DNA from 2 places in the Terribacillus saccharophilus genome. Region 1 is predicted to be linked to the other one. Evidence: a T-box and tRNA genes for the amino acid it is inferred to sense, from the RefSeq annotation. Region 1 holds a T-box; the other holds one or more tRNA genes.
The links. The T-box of region 1 lies ahead of serS (serine--tRNA ligase). A T-box ahead of a tRNA ligase gene usually reads a tRNA of that ligase, here a tRNA-Ser.
Positions count from the first base shown of each region.

Region 2: it encodes a tRNA-Ser, which carries the amino acid that the T-box ahead of serS (serine--tRNA ligase) is inferred to sense. The anticodon was not compared.

Region 1 is NZ_CP008876.1:2,212,361-2,227,523, reverse strand. Features, by position in the region: gene gyrB (DNA topoisomerase (ATP-hydrolyzing) subunit B) at 1-423, shown strand, start outside; gene gyrA (DNA gyrase subunit A) at 467-2,983, shown strand; gene GZ22_RS11295 (HD-GYP domain-containing protein) at 3,052-4,143, shown strand; gene GZ22_RS11290 (YaaC family protein) at 4,144-5,100, opposite strand; gene guaB (IMP dehydrogenase) at 5,236-6,711, shown strand; gene GZ22_RS11280 (TAXI family TRAP transporter solute-binding subunit) at 6,870-7,877, shown strand; gene GZ22_RS11275 (DUF1850 domain-containing protein) at 7,941-8,450, shown strand; gene GZ22_RS18035 (TRAP transporter permease) at 8,447-10,543, shown strand; gene GZ22_RS11265 (uracil-DNA glycosylase) at 10,633-11,313, shown strand; gene GZ22_RS11260 (serine hydrolase) at 11,421-12,749, shown strand; T-box leader at 13,149-13,349, shown strand; gene serS (serine--tRNA ligase) at 13,400-14,674, shown strand; tRNA gene GZ22_RS11245 (tRNA-Ser) at 14,862-14,954, shown strand; gene proC (pyrroline-5-carboxylate reductase) at 15,083-15,163, shown strand, end outside.
Region 2 is NZ_CP008876.1:726,732-741,894, forward strand. Features, by position in the region: rRNA gene GZ22_RS03780 (16S ribosomal RNA) at 1-431, shown strand, start outside; rRNA gene GZ22_RS03785 (23S ribosomal RNA) at 610-3,535, shown strand; rRNA gene rrf (5S ribosomal RNA) at 3,771-3,883, shown strand; tRNA gene GZ22_RS03795 (tRNA-Asn) at 3,896-3,970, shown strand; tRNA gene GZ22_RS03800 (tRNA-Ser) at 3,972-4,063, shown strand; tRNA gene GZ22_RS03805 (tRNA-Glu) at 4,081-4,155, shown strand; tRNA gene GZ22_RS03810 (tRNA-Val) at 4,176-4,251, shown strand; tRNA gene GZ22_RS03815 (tRNA-Met) at 4,288-4,362, shown strand; tRNA gene GZ22_RS03820 (tRNA-Asp) at 4,485-4,561, shown strand; tRNA gene GZ22_RS03825 (tRNA-Phe) at 4,590-4,662, shown strand; tRNA gene GZ22_RS03830 (tRNA-Tyr) at 4,671-4,756, shown strand; tRNA gene GZ22_RS03835 (tRNA-Trp) at 4,758-4,831, shown strand; tRNA gene GZ22_RS03840 (tRNA-His) at 4,848-4,920, shown strand; tRNA gene GZ22_RS03845 (tRNA-Gly) at 4,995-5,069, shown strand; tRNA gene GZ22_RS03850 (tRNA-Cys) at 5,075-5,148, shown strand; tRNA gene GZ22_RS03855 (tRNA-Leu) at 5,164-5,245, shown strand; gene GZ22_RS03865 (response regulator transcription factor) at 6,066-6,770, shown strand; gene GZ22_RS03870 (sensor histidine kinase) at 6,767-7,768, shown strand; gene GZ22_RS03875 (ABC transporter ATP-binding protein) at 7,850-8,614, shown strand; gene GZ22_RS03880 (ABC transporter permease) at 8,589-10,484, shown strand; tRNA gene GZ22_RS03885 (tRNA-Leu) at 10,902-10,983, shown strand; gene GZ22_RS03890 (NADP-dependent oxidoreductase) at 11,406-12,341, shown strand; gene GZ22_RS03895 (carbon starvation CstA family protein) at 12,624-14,084, opposite strand; gene GZ22_RS03900 (aldo/keto reductase) at 14,389-15,163, opposite strand, start outside.

The DNA of each region.
Region 1 (15,163 bases):
ATGACTGATGCGGATGTCGACGGCGCTCATATTCGGACATTGCTGTTGACGTTCTTCTATCGTTACATGCGTCCATTGATCGAGAATGGCTACGTTTATATTGCACAGCCACCACTCTACAAAGTACAGCAAGGGAAAGCTGCTTATTACGCTTATAATGATCGGGAACTTGAGCGTGTAATGAGTGAGATTCCTAAAATACCAAAACCGGGTCTGCAGCGTTATAAAGGTCTTGGAGAAATGAATGCAGCACAGCTTTGGGAGACGACAATGGATCCAGAGAACCGTACACTGCTTCAAGTCAGCTTGGCTGATGCAATCGATGCGGACCAGATTTTTGATATCCTGATGGGCGACAAAGTTGAGCCAAGACGGAATTTCATTCAAGATAACGCTGAGAATGTACAGAATTTAGATATCTAACCAATAGAGTATTGGTTCCGGCAATTTGACAGGAGGTTTTCGCATGGCGGATGAATTACGTCCAAGTGTGCAAGAAAGAGATATAAGTCAGGAAATGCGTACCTCATTCCTTGACTATGCAATGAGCGTTATCGTAGCGCGTGCATTGCCTGATGCAAGAGACGGCTTGAAGCCGGTGCATCGCAGAATCCTTTATGCTTTGCATGATTTGGGTATGCATGCTGATAAGGCATATAAGAAATCAGCCCGTATCGTCGGGGAAGTAATCGGTAAGTATCACCCGCATGGTGACACAGCTGTGTACGAAGCGATGGTTCGTATGGCGCAGGATTTCAGCTATCGTTATATGCTCGTAGACGGACATGGAAACTTCGGTTCTGTGGACGGCGATTCAGCAGCAGCAATGCGTTATACAGAAGCACGGATGTCCAAGATATCCATGGAGCTATTGCGTGATATCAACAAGGACACGATTGATTATGGCGACAACTATGACGGCTCTGAGAAACAGCCGCTTGTAATGCCAGCTCGATTCCCGAACTTGCTTGTGAATGGAGCTTCGGGTATTGCGGTAGGTATGGCGACGAATATCCCGCCTCATAACCTGAATGAAACAATAAATGCGGTTTTGGCACTTAGTAAAAATCCGGATATTACTATCGAGGAATTGATGGATGATTATATATTCGGTCCGGATTTCCCTACTGCTGCTGAAATTTTAGGTCGAAGCGGTATTCGGAAAGCGTATGAAACTGGCCGCGGTTCGATTACGATTCGCGCTAAGACTGAAATTATCGAGCATGATAACGGCAAATCGACTATTCTTGTGCACGAATTGCCATATCAGGTGAATAAGGCACGTCTTGTCGAGAAAATAGCAGAACTAGTTCGTGATAAGCGTATTGAAGGAATTACTGACCTGCGGGATGAATCCGACCGTAACGGTATGCGCGTCGTTGTCGAAGTTCGCCGTGATGCGAACCCGAATGTCATTCTTAACAATTTGTACAAGCATACTGCTCTGCAGACAAGTTTCGGAATCAATATGCTTGCCCTTGTGGATGATAAACCGCAGATTCTGAACTTAAAACAGGCATTGTCACATTATCTTGATCACCAGCAAGTCGTCATCCGCCGTAGAACAGAATTCGAATTGCGTAAAGCAGAAGCAAGAGCACATATCCTGGAAGGTTTACGGATTGCCCTGGATAATCTCGATGAGATCATCAGCTTGATCCGTGGCTCTCAGACAACAGATATTGCTCGTGAAGGATTGATGGAGCGCTTCAAGCTTTCTGACAAGCAAGCACAAGCCATTCTGGATATGCGTCTGCAGCGTCTGACAGGACTTGAGCGTGACAAGATCGAAGATGAGTACCAGGAACTTGTCAAAGTGATCGCGGAGCTTAAGGCAATTCTTGCGGATGAAGAGAAGGTGCTTGAAATCATTCGAGAAGAATTGACTGAGATTAAGGAACGTTTCGGTGATGAACGCCGTACGGAAATCGTTATTGGCGGTATTGACTTCATAGAGGATGAAGCACTTATTCCTGTAGAGAATGTCGTTATCACATTGACGCACCAAGGTTATATCAAACGCCTGCCTTCAAACACTTACCGCAGTCAAGGACGCGGCGGCCGAGGAATTCAAGGTATGGGAACGAACGAAGATGACTTCGTCGAACATCTTATTTCTACCAGCACACATGATACGATTCTGTTCTTTACGAACAAAGGAAAAGTATATCGTGCGAAAGGGTATGAGGTACCGGAATTTAGCCGTACAGCGAAAGGTATTCCGATCATCAATATGCTTGAAATAGAAAAAGGCGAATGGATTAATGCTTTGATTCCAGTCAAAGAGTTCGCAGATGATTGGTATTTGATATTCACTACCAAACAAGGGGTTTCCAAACGGACGACTCTATCTCAATTCGCCAATATTCGTAAGGGCGGTCTTATCGCATTGAACTTGCGTGAGGACGATGAATTGATTTCAGTTCGTATGACAGATGGTCATAAACATATCATGATCGCGACGAAGAATGGTTATCTGATTCGATTCCCAGAGGAGCAAATTCGACCAATGGGCCGTACAGCTGCTGGGGTTAAAGGGATAACACTGCGCGGAGACGATGATTCGGTCGTGTCCATGGATATAATCGATGAAGGTGTCGATATCCTGAATGTTACCGAAAAAGGATTCGGAAAACGGACACCAGAGTCAGAGTATCGCATCACGAACCGTGGCGGTAAGGGAATTCTTACATCCAAGATCACGGATAAAACAGGACAGATGGTATCAGCTAAGCCGGTTACCGGTGAAGAAGATATTATGATCATTACAGTCTCTGGTGTATTGATTCGGATGCCTGTTTCAAGTATTTCGTCTACTGGCCGGAATACACAGGGTGTTATTCTGATTCGTATTCAGGAGAATGAAGCGGTAGCTACTGTTGCTCGTATTGATAAAGAGCAAGAGGAAGAAATCGAGGATGTTTCAGATGATATGCTGGAAGAACCAGTAGTATCAGAGACAGATAATACAGAAGAAGATTGATGATTGTTATAGAGCATTCCCGCTCCCATAGTGGGAATGCTTTTTTTACATAACCTTTGGATGAAAGGATGCAGGATATGATCGTCTCAGCCAATCAGCTCGTCGCTGGCTGTATCGTAACAGCCGATGTTATCGGTAAAAGCGGTATGCCGCTCGTAAAAAGCAAGACAGTACTCACAGATACGGAGATCTTTTATTTGCAAAAGATGCTCGTAAAAGAAGTAACAGTTGCCGGTCATTTAGAAGATGGCAGCAGTTTTGTTCCTGAAAAGGATTCTGTAAGTGTTCGACCTGCCATCATACAAGTGCATTTCCTGGATGCTTATGCAGCAGCAGCTGAAGGTTACCAAAAGCAATTCAATGCATGGCAGCATGGCTCCACTGTTGATATAGCTGTACTTCGCAAACATATTCTTCCTGTACTGGAGAAGGTCAGTGAATGGGAAGGAAATGTGTTCAATTTGCCTGCATACCGTAGACAGATTGATTATTTGCCGGAACACGCAGCAGGTACGGCTGCACTTGTAGCTGCTGTCTTACAAAAAGCAGGTTTTTCTGAGGCGGACATCAAGCAAATTGGTTTGGCTGCTTACCTGGCAGATTGCGGAATGGCCAAACTGAAGCAGCCGTATCACATCCAGAAACGCCGTTTACATGATAGTGAATGGGAAGATGTCCAAAAGCATCCTACCTTCTCCTATCGTATGGTTGAGCAGGCTCCTCTCCTTTCTTCAAAAGCGAAGCTTGCCATCCTCCAGCATCATGAACGGGCAGATGGAGCTGGTTACCCACTGCGATTACCGAAGGAAAAGATTCATTCATTTGCGAGTCTCCTCTCCATTTGTGATACTTATCATGCTTTGATATCCGAACGTGCTTATCGAGCTGCTGTATCACCATATGAAGCAGTGGACATCATCCTGGAGGAGCAATTCAGACGATTTGACCCAGCAATGATTCAGCACTTTATCCAGGCATTTGTCGATGCTCAGCAAAACACAAAAGTCAGATTATCATCTGGGGATATTGCTGAGGTTGTCTTTACTGATACTAACCATCCAACCAGGCCGATGGTACGTGAGCAAGAATCAGGGCAAGTGAAAGCATTGACTGAAATACCACATATACGCATTGAACAGATCATCTATGAAGCACGCTAATCAGCGTGCTTTTTTTATATCCTGAAAATGCTTTAGCATGTAAGATCCAATCAATAAAGGGAATTTTTCAGCAGTAATCTCCAAAAATCGGACAATGAGCGGATATTCGTTACGCCGGTTAACATGGAGCAGATCTGTCCACCACTCTGCTTCATAGCGGCAAATCATGCTTAAGTTATATAGCAGGGCATAATGAGCCATGCATTCATGAAAGCTGCTCCAATAGCTTTGCCGAACAAAATAGTGTTTTTGGGTTAATGGATTACAATAAAGCGGTCCGGCTGTTTGCCACAGCGAATCAGGAAGCTGAATTGCAAGCTTATCTTGCTCCATTATGTTAAAAGAGAAAGATTGCAGGAATTCTAAAAAGCGGCGTTTTGTATATTGAAATTCGTCTAGTAAGCACTCCGGCAGAATAAGCGCATCTTTTTTTCGGCTTGCTTCTGTTAGATTACGCTTCCCCTGCTGCATTGAAAGAAGATTATGAAGCTCTGGGACTAATCCGAACATATCCCCCATAGAAACTTTTTTAATGCTATGAAGTTCCCTTTTACAAACGTGACGTGAAAAATACGGGAATAAGCCGCGCTGCTGGGATAATACTTCATCCGAGCAGAATTGATAGTCACGTTTCTTACGCTTGCGAGTCGACAAACCATGTGCAAGATCAGCTGTGGATTCTGGGTAATCAGGACGTGTCAGCAGCAAACTCGCCTTCATAAAATGGGTCATTCCGTAAAATAATAAGACAGGCTTCATTAATAGCGGGGCATCTTTGCCATAGGAATAATAAGACTTACCATGTTCCAGATAAGCAAGAAAGGCGGAAATGTTTTGATAGCTCCGTGTTTCTGCATCAAGAATACCGAGATGCTGGTAGCTTTTTTGCAGGAAGGAAAGAGCTGCATCCTCTGCTTCAAGGAAGGAAAGAAAGGTGGATACGTTTTCATCATGCATACAGAATCCTCCAATGATTTTTACGTGCTCATATAGTTGAAAAACCGCGCATCTTGGCGTATTGTAAGTAACAATAGGTTTTAATAGCAGTATTTTAACCATATATAAACATTTCATGATAAAAGGAGGATAAACATGCGGGAAGATAAGTTTACAAAAGAGGGTTTAACATTTGATGATGTCTTGCTTGTGCCAGCAAAATCAGAGGTTCTGCCACGTGATGTGAAATTCCAAACAGCATTGACGAAAAATATCACTTTGAACATTCCATTGATCAGTGCAGGAATGGACACAGTAACAGAAGCAAGCATGGCGATTGCAATGGCTAGACAGGGTGGACTTGGTATTATCCACAAAAATATGTCCATTGAAGAGCAAGCAGAGCAGGTGGATCGCGTCAAACGTTCGGAAAGCGGCGTTATCACAGACCCATTCTTCTTATGCCCGGAAAACCAAGTGTTCGATGCAGAGCATCTGATGGGTAAATTCCGCATTTCAGGTGTACCAATCGTTAACAACAGAGAAGAGCAGAAACTGATCGGTATCCTGACAAATCGCGATCTTCGTTTCGTACAGGATTATTCCATCGCGATCTCCGATGTCATGACAAAAGAAAACTTGGTGACAGCACCTGTTGGAACTACATTGGATGATGCAGAGAAAATCCTTCAGAAACATAAAATCGAAAAGCTGCCGCTTGTCGATGAAAATGGTGTGCTGAAAGGCTTGATCACGATCAAAGATATCGAGAAAGTGATTGAGTTCCCGAATTCTGCTAAAGATAAACATGGACGTTTGTTAGTAGGAGCTGCTGTTGGGGTCACTGGTGATGCAATGACTCGTATCAGTAAGTTGGTAGACGCAGGTGTGGACGTACTTGTTGTTGATACAGCTCATGGTCACTCCAAAGGCGTTTTAGAGCAGGTTAAAGCGATCAAAGACAAGTTCCCTGAAGTTGACTTGATTGCTGGTAACGTAGCGACAGCAGAAGGTACGCGTGCGTTGATTGAAGCTGGTGCTGACGTCGTAAAAGTTGGTATTGGACCAGGTTCTATTTGTACAACACGTGTTGTAGCTGGTGTAGGTGTACCGCAAATCACTGCTGTGCACGATTGTGCAGCGGAAGCAGAAAAGCATGGCGTCTCCATCATTGCTGACGGCGGAATCAAGTATTCCGGTGATATCGCTAAAGCGATCGCAGCAGGCGGACATGCTGTTATGCTCGGCAGTATGTTTGCAGGTACAACAGAAAGCCCTGGTGAGACTGAAATCTTCCAAGGACGTCAATATAAAGTGTATCGCGGTATGGGATCTGTCGGTGCAATGAAATCTGGCTCCAAAGACCGCTACTTCCAAGGTGAAACAGAAGAAGCGAAGAAACTGGTTCCAGAAGGTATCGAAGGCCGTGTTGCATATAAAGGATCACTTTCTGATACAGTTCACCAGCTGCTTGGCGGCTTGCGCGCGAGCATGGGCTACTGTGGTGCTCCTGATATTGATTACTTCCGTGAGAATGCACAGTTCATTCGTATGACTGGTGCAGGATTGCGTGAGAGCCATCCGCATGATATTCAAATTACAAAAGAAGCACCGAACTATTCCGTTAACTAATTATATTTTGAAACGACGCCAAATTCGGCGTCGTTTCTTTTTTATAGTACATAATCTAACAAATAAACAGATTTTTTGCAATATAAATAATATTGTAAATATGGAAAGGGTTTGCTAACGTTATGGAGAATTATTAATCTCAAGGGGGAGATGAACGAATGAAAATGAAAAAATCACTTTCAGCAGTAGTCCTTATGACGTTGTTAGCACTCATACTCAGCGCTTGCGGAGGAGGAACAACCGGGGGATCAGGGGATTCCGGCGGTGATGAAGAAGGCGGACAGCAATTCATCACGTTGCTCACAGGAGGAACGGAGGGTACATATTATCCACTTGGCGGAAGTATTGCGGAAATTCTCAATTCCAATGTGGATGATGTAAAAGCGACAGCTACTTCGACTGGTGCATCAGTCGAGAATATGAATACATTGAGCGAAGGAAATGATGACATCGTTGCTTTTACTCAGACTGATATCGCTGCCTATGCAACAGACGGTAAGCTGATGTTTGATGGCAAATCGATCGATAGCATCCGTGCCATCGGCTCTCTTTACCCAGAAACAATTCAAATCGTAGCGACAGAATCAAGCGGAATTAAAACAGTGGAAGACTTGAAAGGAAAGACGGTTTCCATTGGCGCGCCTGGTTCCGGAACGAATGCCAGTGCCGAGGATATCCTCAAGCTTTACGGTATGACAGTGGATGATGTGGATGTACAGAATCTCGATTTCGGAGAATCCACAGCTGGAATGCAGGATGGAAACATCGATGCAGCATTCATCACAGCAGGTACACCAACAGGTGCAATCGAGAGCTTAGCAGCTACAACGCCGGTAACAATTGTAGGACTTGAACAGGATAAAATCGATCAGTTATTAGAGGAATTACCTTACTATGCGGCCTATACGATCGAGGCAGGAACTTATGATCTAGAAGAGCCGGTAGAAACGGTCTCCGTCAATGCAATGCTTGTCACGTCAGAAGGTATGGATGAAGAGCTTGTCTATAACATGACAAAGGCATTGTATGAGAATACAGGAGATATTGGCCATCAAAAAGCAGAGTTCATCAAAGCTGAAACAGCTGCCGATGGTGTTAGTATCCCGTTCCATCCAGGTGCCCAGAGATATTTGGAGGAAGCAGGAGTAGAACTGCCTTCTTCCTGATATATTACGGAAACGCCGGTAGCTTGGTTACCGGCGTTTTTTACAAAAAGCAGGTGTGCAGATTTGCGGTTTCGCATCATTCTTTTAATCGGTCTTCTGGTCATGACACTGATTACGTTGTACATATTTGTTCCCTTCCGGCATATACTCGCCTGTAAAGATTTGCAGAGTGATCGTCTTCTTGCTTATTTGCCTGTCGAGGATGAATCACATGTGAGTATCCGATACACCCATTCCATCCATCGTTCTGATGTGATGGAAGAATACACAATCAAACAAATGAAATTATACCCGTATCAGCTTGTTTACGAAGATACTGCAGTCGGCATGCCAGCAAATGCAAAACCAGGTGAAACATTCGAGATGAAGGATGGAAAATATTATATACGGAATATGAAGGGCTATCAGGATAGCCTTAATCTGACTATCGGAGAAGTGGTGGCAAATCACCAACTGGTCTATCAGAAGCATAGCTATTCTCTCCAAGACAACATCGGACCAGGTGTCTCCATTAGAATCCAATTAGAATACACGAGTTTATGGAACTTATGGAAAGGAGAGCTGCTGGAATGAATGAAAAAGCTACGAAGTTAGATATCATGTCAGAACAGGAACAACAGCAGCTGATTGAGAAATATGATAGTGAATCAAATTTCAGGAAACTTGCAGGCATCATGGGTGCCATCGTCTTTTTCCTTCTGCTTGCGTTTTCCTTATACCAGCTGTATACCGCTACTTTTGGAAATGTACCTACCCAGATTCACAGATCTATCCATTTGGGATTCGGTCTGGTCCTGATTTATCTGTTGTTCCCGGCTAATCGGAAAAGCAAAGATAAAAAAATTGCCTGGTATGATTATCTATTAGCCACACTCGGGTTTTATGTGGGTGCTTATTGGCCGGTCATGTACGACAATATCATTGCTCAAGGCGGACAGATGACGACCATGGATTTCATTACTGGAGCTATAGCTGTTCTTCTCGTTTTGGAAGCAACAAGACGTACTGTCGGTCTGCCGATTGTCATTATTGCCATTCTATTTATGGCATACGCTTACTGGGGCCGCCAGTTGCCTGATTTCATTGTCCATCCAGGTGTGGATGTGGATACACTCGTATACTCGCTGTTCTTTACAACAGAAGGTATGCTAGGTACACCAATCGGAGTTTCATCCACGTACATCTTCTTATTCCTTCTGTTTGGTGCCTTTTTGGTGAAGACAGGAGTGGGGCAGTATTTCAATGATCTTGCCTTGCTCGTTGCCGGAAGAAGAATCGGAGGTCCAGCGAAAGTGGCCATCTTCTCCAGTGCGCTGCAAGGAACAGTAAGCGGCAGCTCTGTGGCAAACGTGGTGACGTCAGGATCATTCACTATTCCAATGATGAAGAGACTTGGCTATTCTAAGAATTTCGCAGGAGCTGTAGAGGCGTCATCTTCTACCGGAGGTCAGATTATGCCACCGGTCATGGGCGCTGCCGCCTTCTTAATGGTTGAATTCATCGGGGTTAGCTACTGGACGATTGCCAAAGCAGCCATCATCCCAGCCATCCTTTATTTTGCCGGCATTTGGATCATGACTCATTTCGAGGCGAAGCGAACTGGATTGAGAGGACTCAAAAAAGAAGAACTTCCAAATAAGAAAGAAGTACTTAGCAAACTGTATCTGCTGCTTCCGATACTCGCTATGGTGTTTTATTTGAGTTCGGGGCTCAGCATTATGCGAGCAGCATTATATGGGATCGTCACATGTGTGCTTGTTGCGTTAATCAGAAAGGAAGTTTACCGTCATCTCTATCCAATCACATTCGGAGTTGTACTGGTTGCTTATTTGATTTACAGCGGTGTAACAGGCAGTATGTCCATTCAAAATGGATTGATCATCGCAGCCATTGCTACGGTAATTGTCAGCTATTTCTTTGACCGTAACTTCCTTGAGACGATCGAAGCAATGGTAGACGGTGCAAGGTCGGCTCTCGCTGTAATCGCAGCGACTGCGGCAGCCGGAATCATCGTCGCAGTCGTTACCAAAACAGGACTTGGTCTAAGCCTTGCTAACAGCTTGGTTGGCCTTGCAAATGAACAATTGTTTTGGACGTTGTTCTTTACGATGATTGCATCCCTGATCCTTGGTATGGGTGCACCAACAACAGCCAACTATATCATTACATCGACGATTGCAGCACCGGCAATCATATTGCTTGGAATCAGTGATCTGCAAGCGCATATGTTTGTTTTTTATTTCGGTATCATGGCTGATATTACGCCTCCAGTTGCTTTGGCTGCATTTGCAGCAGCTGGTATGTCAGGAGGCCGGCCAATCGCTACGGGGGTTATATCGACGAAGCTGGCAATTGCGGCTTTCGTCATCCCGTATATGTTCGTCTTCGCTCCAGAACTGCTGCTGGTTGGCACAAGCAATTATCTGCAAATGGCTTGGATATTCGTTACAGCCTTCCTAGGGATGATTGCCATTGGAGCTGGAATGATCGGCTATTGGTTCCGCAGACTGTACTGGCCAGAGCGTTTTGTGGCACTGGCTGCTGGTCTTGCTTTGATTTACCCTGGAGTTTGGACCAGTATTGCTGGTATAGTTGTTTTCGCAGCTCTAATCGCATTCCAATACATGTATAAGAGATCTGAAATGAATCAGCCGGTTACAAGCTGATTTAGAAGCTGCCCTTTTCATAAGGGTGGCTTTTTTTCGTTATTCATAACGGGTATAGGTCTGATACAATGTCCTGGAGGTGGAGTAGTATGGCTAAACAACTAATTGATAATGACTGGCAGGATATTCTGCAGGATGAATTCGACAAGGACTATTACAAAGAACTGCGAAGCTTTTTAAAAGAAGCATATCAGGAACGGACAATCTATCCGGAGATGCACCACATTTACGAAGCATTGCAAGTAACATCATTTGCGAATACAAAGGTGGTCATATTAGGACAAGATCCTTATCATGGACCAAATCAGGCACATGGTCTTAGTTTTTCGGTACAGCCCGAGGTGGCTATTCCGAGATCACTAGTCAATATCTACAAAGAGCTGGCAGATGATATTGGCTGCTCGATTCCGAAACATGGTTATTTGAAGCGCTGGGCTGAACAAGGTGTGCTGCTTTTGAATACAGCTTTGACTGTAGAAGCTCATCAGGCAGCATCTCATCGAGGCAAAGGCTGGGAGCACTTCACGGACCGTGTCATTGAATCATTGAATGAGAAGCAGGATCCTGTTGTATTCATTCTTTGGGGAAAGCATGCGCAAGAAAAGCAAAAGCTGATTGATACGGAGAAGCACTATACACTTACTTCTGTCCATCCAAGTCCTTTATCAGCAAGGCGTGGATTCTTTGGCAGCAAGCCATTTTCCAAGACAAACGAGATATTAGAAAATAATGGATTGAAGCCAATTGACTGGTGTCTTCCAGACCTGTGAACAAAATGTAGAATCGGTACAAAGTACGTTCCCCTCTGCCTATCGTCTATGGTAAAATAGCGGGGATGCACAGTAACGATTCTATTTTTTGTGGAGGTAGGAAGACTTTGAAACATCTTTTTAAAGCATCGATGATCGGTTTGCTCGCGATGCTGATTACGTTTAACACTTTTCTAGCGAAGCCACTAGACACACAAGCTGCGGAAGGCTTGGATATTGAAGCGGAATCCGCAATTCTAATAGACGCCAACTCTGGTGAAATATTATATGCGAAGCAGGCAGATCTCACTTTACCTCCAGCAAGTATGACGAAGATGATGTCCGAATATCTCATCTTGGATGCAATTGCAGCAGGGGATATCTCCTGGGATACGACAACACAAGTAAGCGACTATGCGTACAGCATTTCCTCTAATACGGATTTTTCCGGTACAGGACTCACGCAAAACAAAGATTATACGGTTCGCGATCTTTATAATGGAATGGCTATTAACTCCGACAACGCCGCAACAATAGTACTTGCAGAACTTGTCGGCGGCAGTGAGACAGAATTCGTCAAGATGATGAATGAAAAAGCTGAAGAAATCGGAATGAAGGATTATAAATTCGTTAACTCATCCGGTCTTTCCAACTCTGACTTAGGCGATAACCGAGCAGAGGGAACGAACATCAACGACGAAAACCTGATGACTGCAAAGTCTACTGGTATCCTGGCTTATAACTTGATTAAGGATCACCCAGAAGCACTTGAGGTTTCCAGCGTTACACAAACAGATTTCGACGGTAAACAAATCACGAACTGGAACTGGATGCTACCAAACATGCCTGGATACTTAGAAGCATATGGCTATGAAGGCATGGATGGCTTGAAAACAGGTCATACAGACGTAGCAGGCTACTGCTTCACAGGTACTGCTGAACGTGATGGACAGCGTTATATAACTGTTATCATGAAGTCAGCTAGTGAAGAAGCACGCTTCCAGGAAACAGCAAAATTGCTTGATTACGGTTTCAATCAATTCGAGCAAGCTGAACTTTACAAAGCAGGAACAGAAATCAAGGACCATGCTTCTGTACCAGTTGCAAAAGGAAAAGAAGATAGTGTAGCCATCTCAACAAAAGATGCAGTTACTACTTCTGTAAAGAATGGTGAAGAAGATAAATACCACTTGGAATACAAAGTCGACAAGGACAAGCTGGATGCAGATGGCGAACTGGTTGCTCCTGTGAAAAAAGGCGACAAAGTAGGAACTGCGACACTCGTCTATGACGGAGATGACCAAGGCAACATCAACGGCGGCTCCTATACTGTTGACGTTGTAGCATCCGAAGACGTAGAAAAATCAAACTGGTTCATGCTCTCCCTAGGCGCAATCGGAGATTTCTTCGCAGGAATCTTCACTAGCGTCTCTGATACAGTTAAAGGCTGGTTTTAATTAAGAAAGGCGGAAAAGAACGCTTAGAAACGTAGGAATAGGTGAGAAAGCCCGGAATGAGGTGCATTTCCTCGTGCAGGGATTTCTCGCCTATACCGCAGTTTCTGTTCTTTGGAGCTAGACAACAAAGAAAAGCGGAGAAAGCCGTTTAGGAACGTAAGGATAAGCAAGGGAGCCCGGAGTGGGATGCTTTTCCCCACGCAGGGATTCATTGCTTATCCTCTAGTTCCTGGCTTTCGCAGCTAGACAACATCGAACCAGAACCTACAAAACCGGAAAAGACCCAGTCTTCTCCGGTTTTTTTGTATAAAATCCTATAAGGATGTAGAAGCTAGAGCTGGAATTGCATATCATACTTGCATATTTACCTGGAATTAGCTATTCTGTAGGAAGAATAACAACAACGTGATGATAGGAACTAGTAACTTACAGCATGCTTAAGAGAGTCGATGGCTGGTGAAAATCGATGCAGCGCTGTGAGTGAATCCATCCTGGAATGGTATGGAAACATACCCGGTACAAACCGTTACCTTGCCGAGCCGGAAGACTTCTTTGTCTTCAACCAGGGTGGTATCGCGGGTGAAACATCTCGTCCCTTTTTCTATAGGGATGGGATGTTTTTTTGTTTAAGAAAAAAGGAGGAAGCACATATGCTGGATTTAAAATATTTACGTTCAAATTTTGAAGAAGTAAAGCAGAAGCTGAACAATCTCGGTGCAGATTTGACTGTCTTAGATAAATTTGGAGATTTAGATGATCGCCGCCGAAAGCTGATTAATGAAACAGAGGAAATGAAAGCAAAACGTAATGAGGCTTCCAAGCAAATTGCTGTTCTTAAAAAAGAAAAGCAAGATGCTGACGCCCAAATCAAAGAAATGCGCGAAGTAGGCGATCAAATCAAAGCCAATGATGAGGAGCTGCGTGACGTAGAGGTTGAACTGGATACGCTATTGCTCTCTATCCCTAATCTTGCGCATGAGAGCGTGCCTGTAGGTAATTCCGAGGACGATAATGTTGAAGCTCGTAAATGGGGAGAAGTGCAGCAGAAAGACTTTGAGGAAAAAGCCCATTGGGATATTGCAGCTGACCTAGGAATTCTCGATTTTGAACGTGCTGCGAAAGTAACAGGAAGCCGTTTCGTATTTTACACAGGATTGGGAGCTCGCCTGGAACGTGCTTTAATCAACTTTATGATGGATCTTCACGCTGATGAACATGGTTATCAGGAAATGCTGCCTCCTTATATGGTGAACAGAGCAAGTATGACTGGAACTGGTCAGCTGCCGAAGTTTGAAGAAGATGCCTTCAAGGTTGAGGGCTGGGATTACTTCCTTGTTCCGACGGCTGAGGTTCCTGTAACAAACTATTACCGTGAAGAAATATTAAAAGATGAACAGCTGCCGCAGAAATTCACTGCATTCAGCGCTTCCTTCCGTTCTGAAGCAGGATCTGCCGGTCGTGACACACGTGGTTTGATTCGTCAGCATCAATTCAACAAAGTAGAGCTTGTACAATTTGTTAAGCCAGAAGAATCTTATAACGTACTGGAAGAAATCACAGGACATGCAGAGAAAGTCCTGCAGCTTCTTAATCTTCCACACCGTGTAGTTACACTATGTACAGGAGATCTTGGTTTCTCATCTGCAAAAACATATGATATCGAGGTGTGGCTACCTAGCGGCGGTACGTATCGTGAAATTTCTTCTGTATCCAACTTCGAAGATTTCCAAGCGCGTCGTGCTGGCATCCGTTTCAGACGCGATGACAAGAGCAAGCCTGAATTTGTTCATACGTTGAATGGATCTGGTTTGGCACTTGGCCGTACAGTTGCTGCTATCTTAGAGAACTATCAGCAGGCCGATGGTTCTGTGAAGGTTCCAGAAGTATTGGTACCTTACATGGGCGGTAAGACAGAAATTCGCTAAAGCTGACAGTAGGCTTGTGATATGGTGAAAAAGTATGGAGGGGTATCCAAGTCCGGTGGAAGGGATAAGTCTCGAAAACCGACAGGGGTTTAACGGCTCGTGGGGGTTCGAATTCCCCCTCCTTCACTTTTTTTTATATTCTGTTGACATATGGACATAGTACATGATATATTAGTACTTGTCTTACGGAGGAATACCCAAGTTTGGCTGAAGGGATCGGTCTTGAAAACCGACAGGGGCTTCATCGCTCGCGGGGGTTCGAATCCCTCTTCCTCCTCCATTTTTACAAACATATAAAATTAAAATACATAAATCGTTACGGTTAACCCGTAACGATTTTTTTATTGACTTCTGAAAAGAAGCATCAGATAATACTACAAACTTGTTTCACGTGGAACGGAGGCATTTATGAAGAAAATAGCATTTGTAGGTGCAGGTGCAATGGCGGAAGCGCTCGTTAAAGGATTAATCGCAGCAGAGCATCTCCCA
Region 2 (15,163 bases), 1.5 Mb from region 1:
CTTGATTCTAGTTGCCAGCATTAAGTTGGGCACTTCTACGAGTGACTGCCGGTGACAAACCGGAGGAAGGTGGGGATGACGTCAAATCATCATGCCCCTTATGACCTGGGCTACACACGTGCTACAATGGATGGTACAAAGGGCAGCAAAGTCGCGAGGCTAAGCAAATCCCATAAAACCATTCTCAGTTCGGATTGCAGGCTGCAACTCGCCTGCATGAAGCCGGAATCGCTAGTAATCGCGGATCAGCATGCCGCGGTGAATACGTTCCCGGGCCTTGTACACACCGCCCGTCACACCACGAGAGTTGGTAACACCCGAAGTCGGTGAGGTAACCTTTTAGGAGCCAGCCGCCGAAGGTGGGATCAATGATTGGGGTGAAGTCGTAACAAGGTAGCCGTATCGGAAGGTGCGGCTGGATCACCTCCTTTCTAAGGATAATTGGAACTACTACTTCGTAGTAGATATCGTGATTGGTTGTTTGTTCAGTTTTGAGAGATCAATCTCTCTTGTGAACCTCGAAAACTAGATAAGAAACAACAATGCCAAAACATCAAACTTTAAAGCCGACAATTATTGTCGCGATTTATAGATTTATCATGCGTTATTAGTTAAGTGAAGAAGGGCGCACGGTGGATGCCTTGGCACTAGGAGCCGATGAAGGACGGGACTAACACCGATATGCTTCGGGGAGCTGTAAGTAAGCTTTGATCCGAAGATTTCCGAATGGGGGAACCCGCTATCCGTTATTGGATAGTACGTATTACTGAATACATAGGTAATACGAGGCAGACCCGGGGAACTGAAACATCTCATTACCCGGAGGAAGAGAAAGCAAATGCGATTTCCTGAGTAGCGGCGAGCGAAACGGAATTAGCCCAAACCAGAAGGCTTGCCTTCTGGGGTTGTAGGACACTCCTTTGGAGTTACAAAGAAACCATATAGACGAAGCGGCTTGGAATGGCCCGCCATAGAAGGTAAGAGCCCTGTACTTGAAATGTGGTTTCCTCCGGAGTGTATCCTGAGTACGGCGGAACACGTGAAATTCCGTCGGAATCCGGGAGGACCATCTCCCAAGGCTAAATACTCCCTAGTGACCGATAGTGAACCAGTACCGTGAGGGAAAGGTGAAAAGCACCCCGGAAGGGGAGTGAAATAGATCCTGAAACCGTGTGCCTACAAGTAGTCGAAGCCCGTTAATGGGTGACGGCGTACCTTTTGTAGAATGGACCGGCGAGTTACGATCCCCTGCAAGGTTAAGTTGTATAGACGGAGCCGCAGCGAAAGCGAGTCTGAATAGGGCGATATAGTAGGTGGTCGTAGACCCGAAACCGTGTGATCTACCCATGTCCAGGGTGAAGGTCAGGTAACACTGACTGGAGGCCCGAACCCACGCACGTTGAAAAGTGCGGGGATGAGGTGTGGGTAGGGGTGAAATGCCAATCGAACACGGAGATAGCTGGTTCTCTCCGAAATAGCTTTAGGGCTAGCCTCAAAGGATGATGGTTGGAGGTAGAGCACTGATTGGACTAGGGGCCCTCATCGGGTTACCGAATTCAGTCAAACTCCGAATGCCAATCAATCTACTTTGGGAGTCAGACCATGGGTGATAAGGTTCATGGTCGAAAGGGAAACAGCCCAGACCGCCAGCTAAGGTCCCAAAGTGTGTGTTAAGTGGAAAAGGATGTGGCGTTGCTTAGACAACCAGGATGTTGGCTTAGAAGCAGCCATCATTGAAAGAGTGCGTAATAGCTCACTGGTCGAGTGACGCTGCGCCGAAAATATACCGGGGCTAAACACACCACCGAAGCTGCGGATTGACATCTACGATGTCAGTGGTAGGAGAGCGTTCTAAGGGCAGTGAAGGTCGATCGTGAGGACGGCTGGAGCGCTTAGAAGTGAGAATGCCGGTATGAGTAGCGAAAAAAGAGTGAGAATCTCTTTCATCGAAAGCCCAAGGTTTCCTGAGGAAGGCTCGTCCGCTCAGGGTTAGTCGGGGCCTAAGCCGAGGCCGAAAGGCGTAGGCGATGGACAACAGGTTGATATTCCTGTACCACCTAAATCCGCTTGAACGATGGGGGGACGCAGGAGGATAAGGAAAGCGCGCTGCTGGTTATGCGCGTCCAAGCCGTGAGGAAGTTGAGCAGGCAAATCCACTCAACACTAATTCCAGGCGGTTATGGGGAGGGAAATTTAGTACCGAAGTTCCTGATTTCACACTGCCAAGAAAAGCCTCTAGTGAGGAAATAGGTGCCCGTACCGCAAACCGACACAGGTAGGCACGGTGAGTAACCGAAGATGATCGGGAGAACTCTCGTTAAGGAACTCGGCAAAATGACCCCGTAACTTCGGGAGAAGGGGTGCTTCTTTTAAGGAGAAGCCGCAGTGAAAAGGCCCAAGCGACTGTTTAGCAAAAACACAGGTCTCTGCAAAGCCGTAAGGCGAAGTATAGGGGCTGACACCTGCCCGGTGCTGGAAGGTTAAGGGGAATGGTTAGGGACTTCGTCCCGAAGCTGTGAACCGAAGCCCCAGTAAACGGCGGCCGTAACTATAACGGTCCTAAGGTAGCGAAATTCCTTGTCGGGTAAGTTCCGACCCGCACGAAAGGTGCAACGACTTGGGCACTGTCTCAACGAGAGACCCGGTGAAATTATACTATGCGTGAAGATGCGCATTACCCGCGACAGGACGGAAAGACCCCGTGGAGCTTTACTGTAGCCTGATATGGAATGTTGGTACAGCTTGTACAGGATAGGTGGGAGCCTTAGAAGCCGGAGCGCTAGCTTCGGTGGAGGCATCCGTGGGATACCACCCTGGCTGTATTGACATTCTAACCCAGAACCGTTATCCGGTTCGGAGACAGTGTCAGGTGGGCAGTTTGACTGGGGCGGTCGCCTCCCAAAGAGTAACGGAGGCGCCCAAAGGTTCCCTCAGAATGGTTGGAAATCATTCGTAGCGTGCAAAGGCAGAAGGGAGCTTGACTGCGAGACCTACAAGTCGAGCAGGGACGAAAGTCGGGCTTAGTGATCCGGCGGTGCCGTATGGAAGGGCCGTCGCTCAACGGATAAAAGCTACCCCGGGGATAACAGGCTTATCTCCCCCAAGAGTCCACATCGACGGGGAGGTTTGGCACCTCGATGTCGGCTCATCGCATCCTGGGGCTGTAGTCGGTCCCAAGGGTTGGGCTGTTCGCCCATTAAAGCGGTACGCGAGCTGGGTTCAGAACGTCGTGAGACAGTTCGGTCCCTATCCGTCGTGGGCGTTAGAAGTTTGAGAGGAGCTGTCCTTAGTACGAGAGGACCGGGATGGACGCACCGCTGGTGCACCAGTTGTTCCGCCAGGAGCATAGCTGGGTAGCTACGTGCGGAAGGGATAAGTGCTGAAAGCATCTAAGCATGAAGCCCCCCTCAAGATGAGACTTCTCATCATTTTAAATGAGTAAGATCCCTCAGAGACGATGAGGTAGATAGGTTCGAGGTGGAAGCGTGGTGACACGTGCAGCTGACGAATACTAATCGATCGAGGACTTAACTAAAAACGAAAAGCGCAAAAGGCCGTTTAGAAACGAAAGGATAAGTAAGAGGCCGTAAAGGGGTAATTTCCCTTGAAGGGCTATTGCTTATACTGCAGTTTCTGGCCTTTGGAGCTGGATCTGACTAGTAAGTCAACGCCAAAGGCCAAGCACTCCGGTGCTTGGCCGCATGAGATGTCTGGCAAGACATGTTTCTTATCTAGTTTTGAGGGTTCATTCAAATTGAATTCTTGAATTGTCTGGTGGTAATAGCGAAGAGGTCACACCTGTTCCCATGCCGAACACAGTAGTTAAGCTCTTCAGCGCCGATGGTAGTTGGGTTCGCCCTGCGAGAGTAGGACGTTGCCAGGCAATTCTGATTATTCCACAGTAGCTCAGTGGTAGAGCTATCGGCTGTTAACCGATCGGTCGCAGGTTCGAATCCTGCCTGTGGAGCCACGGAGAGCTGTCCGAGTGGCCGAAGGAGCACGATTGGAAATCGTGTAGGCTGCTAACGCGGTCTCGAGGGTTCGAATCCCTCGCTCTCCGCCATCACACTTTACATAAATGGCCCGTTGGTCAAGCGGTTAAGACACCGCCCTTTCACGGCGGTATCACGGGTTCGAATCCCGTACGGGTCACCATTTATTTTCAAGACCAATCCGGAGGATTAGCTCAGCTGGGAGAGCATCTGCCTTACAAGCAGAGGGTCGGCGGTTCGAGCCCGTCATCCTCCACCATCTTTATCTAGTTTCATAGAAAATACCTTTTATTATCGCGGGGTGGAGCAGGGGTAGCTCGTCGGGCTCATAACCCGAAGGTCGCAGGTTCAAATCCTGCCCCCGCAACCAAATCATTTCACTTACTACGTTGAAATCCTTCTTAGCTAGTGAAAAATGGTAGTACCCGAAGGTGCAACCAATTTTTAAATCATGGTGCACGAAGTGTGCAATCATATTGTTTCTCTTAAAGTGGTCCGGTAGTTCAGTTGGTTAGAATGCCTGCCTGTCACGCAGGAGGTCGCGGGTTCGAGTCCCGTCCGGACCGCCACTTTTTACAACATTGTATGTTACATAATGGCTCGGTAGCTCAGTCGGTAGAGCAACGGACTGAAAATCCGTGTGTCGGCGGTTCGATTCCGTCCCGAGCCACTCTCATCGGAGGGATAGCGAAGTTGGCCAAACGCGGCGGACTGTAAATCCGCTCCCATCGGGTTCGTAGGTTCGAGTCCTACTCCCTCCACCATAGGGGTATAGTTCAATGGTAGAGCAACGGTCTCCAAAACCGTAAATGTGGGTTCAAATCCTGCTACCCCTGCCATAACATATTCATCATGGCGGTCGTGGCGAAGGGGTTAACGCACCGGATTGTGGCTCCGGCATTCGTGGGTTCGATTCCCATCGATCGCCCTCTATATAGCTTTAGGCTATAGCCAAGTAAACAGGCTGGGATTCCTATGGAATCCCTAAAGCCTAACTTGTATGCGGAAGTAGTTCAGTGGTAGAACATCACCTTGCCAAGGTGGGGGTCGCGGGTTCGAATCCCGTCTTCCGCTCCAATATTGGCGGCATAGCCAAGTGGTAAGGCAAAGGTCTGCAACACCTTGATCACCGGTTCAAATCCGGTTGCCGCCTCCATAATATTTTTAATGTGCCGGTGTGGCGGAATTGGCAGACGCGCACGACTCAAAATCGTGTTCCGCAAGGAGTGCCGGTTCGACCCCGGCCACCGGTATCACACAAATCATCGTATTGCCAAGCGATGAGAAGGACTTCAGGAATACTGAAGTCCTTTTTTTATGTTATTGTAAGGTATTCTGAAAAGCTGATTACAATACTGTAACCCCCTTAAATGTTGAACAACATCATTTAGGGGTATTTTTTTATCTTAAAAGTTAATAAAGCATTTAAATTAGTAAACTTTAATAGAAATCCTCCTGTTTCATTAGGTATCAGCTACCAGAAGGCTATCAAGTCGAGGTTGGCGCAGCTGGTCTGTCATTCCCCACCGTTATGGGGTTTGAATGATGATGGTTCGATATTCATATTGGTAGGAGGCAGTACGTGGCCGATACGTCCAACGCTGCCACCAAGAATTTTAAAGATGGATCCTGATGGCAATATCGAGGTTTTGGTATACCAGCTGAAAAAGGTGAGAAAATTAAAGGGAAGCTTTGGTGCAAAACTGGTTTATGGCGTTTTAAACCGGATGGAAGTGATGTTGAGCTGCTTGCTTGGGGTTTGCGTAATCCTTATGAGCTGGAGTTTAATGAGGATGGCGAGCTGTACGCTTCGGATAATTGTATGAAGGAACAAGGATAGCGTGGAGTAGCTGGTGATCTGAATAGAATTTGGCATATAAAGGCAGTGCCGTGTTAAACACAGCGAAGTGGAATAGGAATTATCACATTACATAATAAATCTCAGCAAATGCTTGATTCTAACAAAATGTTAGAGTCTTTTTTTTACAGGAGAGGTCAATTCATTAGAGGTGACATTAGTTAAGATTCAGATGGTAAAATTAAGCTAAACAAACAGCTGGGGAGAAATAATTTATGGACAAGATTATGATTGTGGAAGATGACATAAAAATTGCAGAATACTTAGGTTCCCATATAGAAAAGTATGGATATGAAGTGACTATTGCTGCGGATTTTGAAAAGATTATGGATGCGTTCCTCGATGTACAGCCTAAGCTTATTTTACTGGATATCAACTTACCTAGTTTTGATGGCTATTATTGGTGCCGACAAATCAGGAAAGTGTCGATTTGCCCGGTAATATTCATTTCTGCGCGGACTGGTGAGATGGATCAAGTTATGGCGATTGAAAATGGCGGGGATGATTTTATCACAAAGCCATTTAATCCAGATATTGTCATGGCGAAAATCAGAAGCCAGATGCGGCGTGCTTATGGGGAGTATGCAGTAAAGTTAGAGGAAAGAGTGCTTATTCAGGAAGGGTTACACTTTTATCCTGAACGATTGGAGCTGCGCTTTCGGAATGAATCAACGCAACTGACAAAAAAAGAAACGGACATTGTCGAAAGTTTACTGGAGCGTTATCCGCGAGTTGCTGGCAGGCAGGATCTATTAGCGAAATTATGGGATGATCAAGCCTATGTGGATGAGAATACCTTAAATGTAAATATAGCTCGTGTTCGGAATAAGTTCCAGGAATTAGGGATTGAAGATGCTGTTGAAACGGTCAGGGGAGCGGGCTATCGACTGCGTATTACATGGAAAGAGGATAAAGCATGAAATTATTCCTTCGCGAGCATGTGCTGCTTATTATGTTCCAACTCACTCAGTGTGTGATGGTTCCGATTTTATTTTGGCTGGATGGCTACCGAGATGTTGGGGTTAGTGTATACGCCTTCTTCCTGTCATTGCTTTTAATATCCGCATTCCTTTGTTATCGGTATTTTAGCCGGAGGAATTTCTATTATAGATTACAGCATTCACTTACATCACTCGATCAATCGTTAGAGACGACCGAACGTGCGCCTATTTCAGAAGCACTTGATCAGTTGCTTGCAGCTCAGTTTCGTTTATATCAAGAAGAACTGCTAAAAGGAGAAGACAGACAGGACGAGCATCTGTTATTTATGGATCGTTGGGTTCATCAAATGAAAACGCCGCTTTCTGTTATTGAATTAACGGCACAAACACTAGATGAACCAGAATCATCCAGCATTCGGGAGGAAACAGACCGAATGCGGGAGGGCTTGAATACAGTTCTCTATTTAGCAAGACTTCGGACTATTACAGAAGATTTTCATATTAAGCCTGTTGTCCTTTCCAAGCTGATTCACGAAGTCAATCAAGAAAACAAGCGATTTTACATTCGTAATGAAGTATTTCCTGTATTGAAGGAAGAGAAAGCAGGAGCAATCGTGGAAACGGATGAAAAGTGGCTTTTCTTCCTGTTAGCACAGCTGGTACATAATGCTGTCAAATACTCTGCTGGAAAATCAAATCAACTTGTTCTGTCTCTTTATGAAAGATCAGGTGAATTAGTGCTGGAAGTGAAGGACTTTGGAGTGGGTGTTCCAGTTGTGGACCGGAAACGTATCTTTAATAAATTTTATACTGGCGAAAATGGCAGGAAATATCGGGAGTCTACCGGTATGGGCTTGTATTTGGTAAAAGAAGTCGCTGACAAGCTGGAGCACGGCCTGGAGATGGATTCCACCGTAGGAGAGGGTACAACTTTCCGGATCATATTTTCCAAAACACAAAACCTTACATCAATGTAAGATTCGTGAAAGCATAATCGATAGTAGGACATGTACTGCTCAGGCTATGCTTAGATTAAGCATTGGAGAGGAGAATGGATTATGCTCAAACTTACAAAAGTCAGTAAAATCTACGAAGGTAAAGTTGCTTATCGCGCCCTTACCGATATCGATTTAGAAATAGAGAAGGGTGAATTTGTTGCCATCATGGGACCGTCAGGGAGCGGAAAAACGACCTTATTGAATATTGTTTCCACAAACGATACGCCGACAACAGGGCAGGTGGAAATCGATGGACAACAACCTCATCAGCTAAAGAAAAGTGCTTTGGCTAAGTTCCGTCGTAATCAACTCGGATTCATCTTCCAGGATTTCAACTTATTACATACCCTTACGGTTCAGGAAAATATTATCCTGCCGCTAACATTAGATGGTGTCCGAGCAGGAGAGATGCAGCAAAAAGCACAGCAGATAGCAAAGAGTCTAGGAATTGAATCAATTATGAATAAGCGTACGTACGAGATTTCCGGAGGACAAGCGCAGCGGGTGGCCATCGCCAGGGCGATGATTCATGAACCGAAATTGCTGCTAGCGGACGAGCCAACAGGAAACCTTGATTCAAAAGCGGCCAAGGATGTCATGAAAATGCTGGTATCCATTAATGAGAGAAATAAAACAAGTTTGTTGATGGTAACGCATGATCCGCAGGCTGCTAGTTATTCTGATCGTGTTGTTTTTATTCGGGATGGTAAGCTGCATGCCGAAATTCATCGGGGGGAGAGCAGACAAGCATTCTTCCAGAAGATAATCGATATGCTTTCGCTGATGGGAGGAGAGGGAAATGACTTTTCGTCAGTTCGCGTTTAGAAATGTCTTACGCAATAAACGATTGTATATTGCTTACTTCCTCAGCAGCATGTTTACGGTGATGGTATTCTTCACATTTGCAATCTTTGCATTCCATCCAGCTTTTTCAGAAGGATCCGTTAATAAGTATGCACTGTTTGGAATGGCTGTTGCTGGTGGAATTATTTATGTATTTTCTTTCTTCTTTATTCTATACTCGATAAGCTCTTTCTTGCAGTCAAGGAAGAAGGAGTTTGGCTTGCTCATCACTTTAGGAGCTTCTGATAAGCAAATACGGCTCATGGTATTTATGGAGAATATTTTAATAGGACTTTTTGCAACAGCTGGCGGAATTTTGATAGGACTAGTATTTGCAAAATCCATCCTTTTACTTGCTGAGAATATATTAATCATTGATGCATCTCTTGATTTTTATTTCCCAGTAATGGCTATTGTAATAACGTTTATCAGTTTTATCTTTCTCTTTTTCTGTATATCGGTTTTGGTGGCGTTCGTTTTACGTACAAATAAACTGGTCGATCTCATTAAAGGAGATAAGAAGTCCAAAGGAGAACCGAAGGCCTCTATTATTTTATCTATCCTTGCGGTTATTCTGTTAATTGCAGGATATGGTACTTCTGTTTATGTTAAAGGTGCCAGTGTTGTCTTTGTAATGATTCCAGTCATTATCGTGGTGACGCTGGGAACATATATCTTGTTTACGCAATTAAGTGTTTATTGTATTCGTTTTCTGAAAAAAAATAAATCAATCTTCTGGCGTAAGACCAACATACTGCTATTTGGTGACTTATCGTTCCGAATGAAAGATAACGCTAGAACCTTTTTCATGGTAGCGATTATATCAACCGTAGCTTTTAGTGCTATTGGGACATTATATGGGTTTCAATCTTATCTTACAAAGGGAGTAAAAGAGATGAATCCATATACGTATACGTATAGTCCTTTTTTGGACGAAAGTGACGAAGTGATTGAGCAAGATATGCATAAAATCAATGCAATTTTAGATGAACAGAAAATCGACGCAGATATGGAATCCACGGACTTGGCATTTTATAATACCTCTGTGGAAGAATCGCCTGTATTGATAGTGAAAGCTTCTGATTATAACCGTTTTGCCGCATTAATCGATGAGAATAAACTGCACCCAAAGGAAAATGAGGCAATCATTATGGAACAAAGTGATGCGGTAATCATGGAAGGACAGAAAGCTAGTGAAGTATTGATGGCATCCGGCGTTCAGCTGGATAACGGACAGGAAATTTTGCCAAGTAACACAGTGAAGTCTGCTGTAGGGCTAGGCTTTTCTGGTTATTATGTTGTGAATGATAACACTTATGATCAGCTTGGAACTCCAGTAAGAACAGATTTTACTGCTGCATGGAATGTACATGACGGGAATGAAGAGCAAGTTATTGAAACTGGAAAAAAGTTAGAGGAGCAAATAGAGCATAAAGTATTTTCAGTTGATCACTCCATTTATGAAATTAATAAAGCGTATGGACCGATATTATTTATTGGCTTATTTATCGGCATTGTGTTCTTTGTCTCGGCTGGAAGCTTTCTCTACTTTCGATTGTTTACGGATATTGATATAGAAAAGCGCAAATTTAAGTCGATTGCCAAGATTGGATTAACCGAATCAGAATTGAAAAAAGTGGTGAACCGGCAAATTGTTATTTTGTTTTTCTCACCTATTGTAGTGGCACTCATTCATGGTGCTGTAGCACTTACAGCTTTATCGCGTTTGTTTGATTACAACTTAATAGTTGAATCTGCTTTAGTATTGGGAAGCTTTGCGGTAATCCAAGTATTTTACTTCTTTGTTGTACGATTTTTCTATATGAAACAAGTGATTCGATCGGTCTTTTAAATAAGGTCTTCGCTTTTGAAAAAGTTTAGAAACTGCTGGAACATAGGATCCGGCAGTTTTTTAGGTTTCAGTCATACAAAATCATTAAGAATTTTAAAGTTGGTAAGGAGCATTTGGCAATCACACTATTATGTATTATGAGTGGGACGATGAATAGAAGCATTGCAATTTTATTGGGATGTGCGCTTTCTAAAATTTGCTCAGTCGTTAGTTGCCAAATTGCATTCTATTCATGTAAAATAAGAGTTACGTGTTTTAAAAAGATCTTAAATCTTTGCCTGAGTTAGCCATTAGATTCAAAAAAAGATTGTAATGCAAAAAAAACTAGTTATTTTTAAAAATTGTATTGCTTTTTGTTTCTGCAGCATATATAATCTAACTTGTCCTTAAGAAAAGGGCAGCATACATAAGAGACATGCCGGTGTGGCGGAATTGGCAGACGCGCACGACTCAAAATCGTGTTCCGCAAGGAGTGCCGGTTCGACCCCGGCCACCGGTATCACTAGACAGTATGCCAAAGCTGTCCAATCAAGACTCTAACGTAAAGTTAGGGTCTTTTTTTGTATTCTAGATTAATGGATTTACCTTATAAATACTTGGAACTTACATAAGAGCGAAGATACCTAGTATCTGCGTGAATCAGAAAACAATAGTTGTAGCACGTTTAAGAATATAAGTGGATTTAGGTTAAATATAGCAGTAGCTTATGAGCTTAAATCAATAACATAAATACCATCTATAAGCAGTTTAGTTTGATTCAAAGTTATTAGAGGTTAAAATAAGTCATGTATTAAATAAATACATGGTTACAGAGAATTTCATTTGAATTTTTAGCAAGCTCTGACAAGAAGGAATAACTTCTTAAGACAGAACCAAGACTAAAGCTTACAAATATATTTCTTAAAAAAGGGAGTGCATTTCATGCGTGCAGTTATTATTAATGAATATGGCGATAAAAATGTATTAGTAGAGCAAGAATTGCCGAAACCTGAAATAAAACCAAACCAAGTGCTTGTTGAGGTGTATGCCACTTCAGTTAATCCGATTGACTGGAAGCTACGTGCAGGTTACTTAAAGCAGATGCTCGATTGGTCCTTCCCAATTATCCTTGGCTGGGATGTTGCAGGTAAAATAGTTGAGATTGGGAGCGAAGTGAAGAATTATCAAGTCGGGGATGAAATTTTCGCGCGACCGGATACTACCGCTGCAGGTACTTATGCGGAATTCACAGCAGTGGATGAAGAATTACTTGCGAAAAAGCCTAGCAATCTTACATTTGAGGAAGCTGCCTCCATTCCATTAGCAGGGTTAACAGCTTGGCAGTGTCTGGTGGATAATACAAAGGTCAAGAAAGGTGATAAAGTACTTATCCAAGCTGGAGCTGGTGGGGTAGGAAGTATGGCTATTCAAATGGCAAAACATTTGGGTGCCTATGTTGCTACAACTGCGAGTGAAAAAAATGAAGCATATGTAAAAGAGTTAGGTGCTGATGAATTCATCAACTACCGCACACAGCAATTTGAAGATGAATTAAGTGATTATGATGCAGTCATTGATACAATGGGCGGCGATATATTAAATAAAAGCTTCCAAGTTTTAAAGCCCGGCGGAAGACTGGTAACGATTGCGGGACAACCTGATGAAGCATTAGCAGAAAAACATCAAGTAACGGCAAGCTCTTATTGGCTGACACCAGATGGGAAGCAGCTAAGTGAATTAGGAGAATTACTTGAGAAGGGAACTCTTAAGCCTCAGGTAGGTCATGTATTTGATTTTTCAGAAGAAGCTTTGCAAGAAGCACATGAATTAAGTGAAACGCATCATGCCAAAGGGAAAATTGTGATTAAAGTTAAATAATTTACGGGATAGCAAACGTTGAAACCAACAGAATACAGATCAATCTGAGATAATATAAAAATGCCATCATGATAATATGATGGCATTTTTATTTTTAACTAAAGATGTTATGGGTAATGCTTATAATACCAGAGTTCACATAACGGCCTTGCAAATCTTAGAAAGTCTTAGCTGATTAATTAAAGTTTTTTAGATGTAACTCAAAATGGATGTGACATATTTTAATATCCTTACTATAACAAAATAAGGAGTTAGGTGTAGACCTCACCTAACTCCAATAAATCAATTTATTTTCTCGTTTTTAGGCAGAGAAGGTACTTCCAAATCTACGACCAAATTCTCTCTTTTATTTTTTCTGGCTTTCCAGAAGAACAAAGCAGTGATGACCACTGTCATGATTAGTCCTCCTGTATGTGCTGCCTGATAGGATAAGCCAAGACCAAGGTTACTATCATATAAAATATAAGTTAACACCATATCGGTAATGAATACTGCCGGAATTAATGCTATGAAATAATTTTTCTTTTTAACAAATAGATACATAGTGCCTATCCAAAGCGCAAGTGCTGCGGTTCCTTGATTGGCAAACGAGAAGTAGCGCCATAGGATATTAAAATCAATCGTTGTCAGCCAATAAGAAACGATAAACAATGGAATCGCGATTGCCAATCGTTTTGCCAGTTTGCTTTGATTCAGATTGATGTAATCGGCGATGATATTACGTGCTGCTCGAAATGCTGTATCACCAGAAGTGATTGGTAACACTACTGCACCAAGAACGGCTATGGTACCACCAACAGCTCCAAGTAAGGTCATGCTGACTTCACTAACTACCAGGGAAGCTGTACCCTCATTTATTAATCCTTGAAGACTTTGTCCATCAAATATAGTCATTGCTGCTGCTGCCCATATCATGGCAATAACACCTTCGGCAATCATCATGCCGTAAAAAATGTATCGGCCTTGTTTTTCATTTTGAGTTGTTCTTGAGATAAGCGGTGATTGTGTGGCATGAAACCCAGAGAGAGCCCCGCATGTAATCGTTAGAAATAGGATTGGGAAAATAGGTGTGTCAGCTGGATGCATATTCGTTAACGATAATTCTGGAATGGTATAGCCCCTTAATAATAACGCGGCACCCACACCAACTGTCCCTATGATCAATAGTGCCCCGAAATACGGATAGACACGACCGATGATCTTATCAATTGGGAGAATGGTAGATAAAAAATAATAAGTAAAGATAATAAGAACAATAGCTATTAAAGCAACTCTGCCATCAATTAAGTTATGCAATAATGATGCAGGTGTCGTTACAAATACTGTACCAACCAGCAGTAATAACAGTAATGCAAAGACGTTCACTAAATGGCGAGAAATTTTACCTAAAAACCTTCCAGCAAGTTCTGGAATATGAGCGCCACGATTACGAATCGAAATCATACCAGTTAAGTAATCATGTACAGCTCCAGCAAAGATAGAACCGAGCACGATCCATAAGAATGCTGCAGGACCATACAATGCACCCATAATTGGACCAAAGATAGGACCGGTACCGGCAATATTCAGTAATTGAATTAATGCGTTTTTCTGTTTGTTCATTGGCACAAAGTCTACACCATCTTGATTAGCATATGCTGGTGTTTGTCGCTCCTCATTCGGTCCAAATACTTTCTCAACGTATTTTCCATACGTAAAATACGCTGCAACCAATGCTAAAATCGCAACAAAGAAAGTAATCATCCTAAATCCCCTCCATATCTATGTAAGCGTTATCATGAACATTGTATTATAAAAATATTTATAAAGGAAGGGGAAATAAAACGTCATTCTGCAACAGAAATTTTAGCAAAATATAATCAATACATAGGACAAGCTAAAATTAGTAAGCATACTACATTACGATTTATCGTTATGAATGACAAGATTATCACTTCTCGTGTTTTGCAATTAGTGTTGATACAGCTTATTAAAAGTTTATAAAACATAAATTAAAATACCGAAAACAGAAATAAAGATCTGTTTTCGGTATTTTTGAGTTCCATTATTATTCATCCAGACCCATAGACTGCTTATATCCTTGTAAATAAGCCATCTCCGCCGGGCTTCCTTTTTCAAAACTGCTCATAGTACGGTGCCACAGTGGATAGATAGGTGCTGGTCTGGCAGCTGATTCAATCAGGTCGTGTTCTTCTTGGGTTAATTTGATATCAAACGAAGCTATGTTTTCTTTTAGTTGTTCTTCATTACGGGCAGCAATAACAATCGGGCCGACGTTTGGACGGTCTTTGACCCAAGTATAGGCTATTTGCGGCACAGAAGCATTGTGATTTGCTGCTACTTCTTCCAGTGCATCAATTACCTGATAGAGTCGTTCTTGATCCTGCACCCAAGGCTCTGACCAGCCGCCGCCTTGGCGGGTGTTTTCTGGTGCTGTTTTATTGCGTCCGATTTTACCATTTAGCAGACCTTCACCGAGCGGACTCCATATCATATTGCCAACGCCGAGTTCGGTACCTGCGGGTAGCAGTTCATATTCTGCTTCACGAGCTTCAGGTGTATAGTAGATCTGCTGTGTAATTGGAGGGATGTATCCAGGCTGCTGTGCGACAGTAAAAGTTCTCGCAAGTGCCCAGCCACTATAATTAGAAACACCCCAATAACGGATTTTCCCTTTTTTGATTAAGTTGGTCATCGTATCTATTGTTTCCTCAACTGGTGTACGTCCGTCCCAAAGATGGACAAAATACAAATCAAGATAATCCGTACCAAGACGTTGCAGTGTTTGGTCAATGGATGCTTCAATATTAACGCGGGAAGCT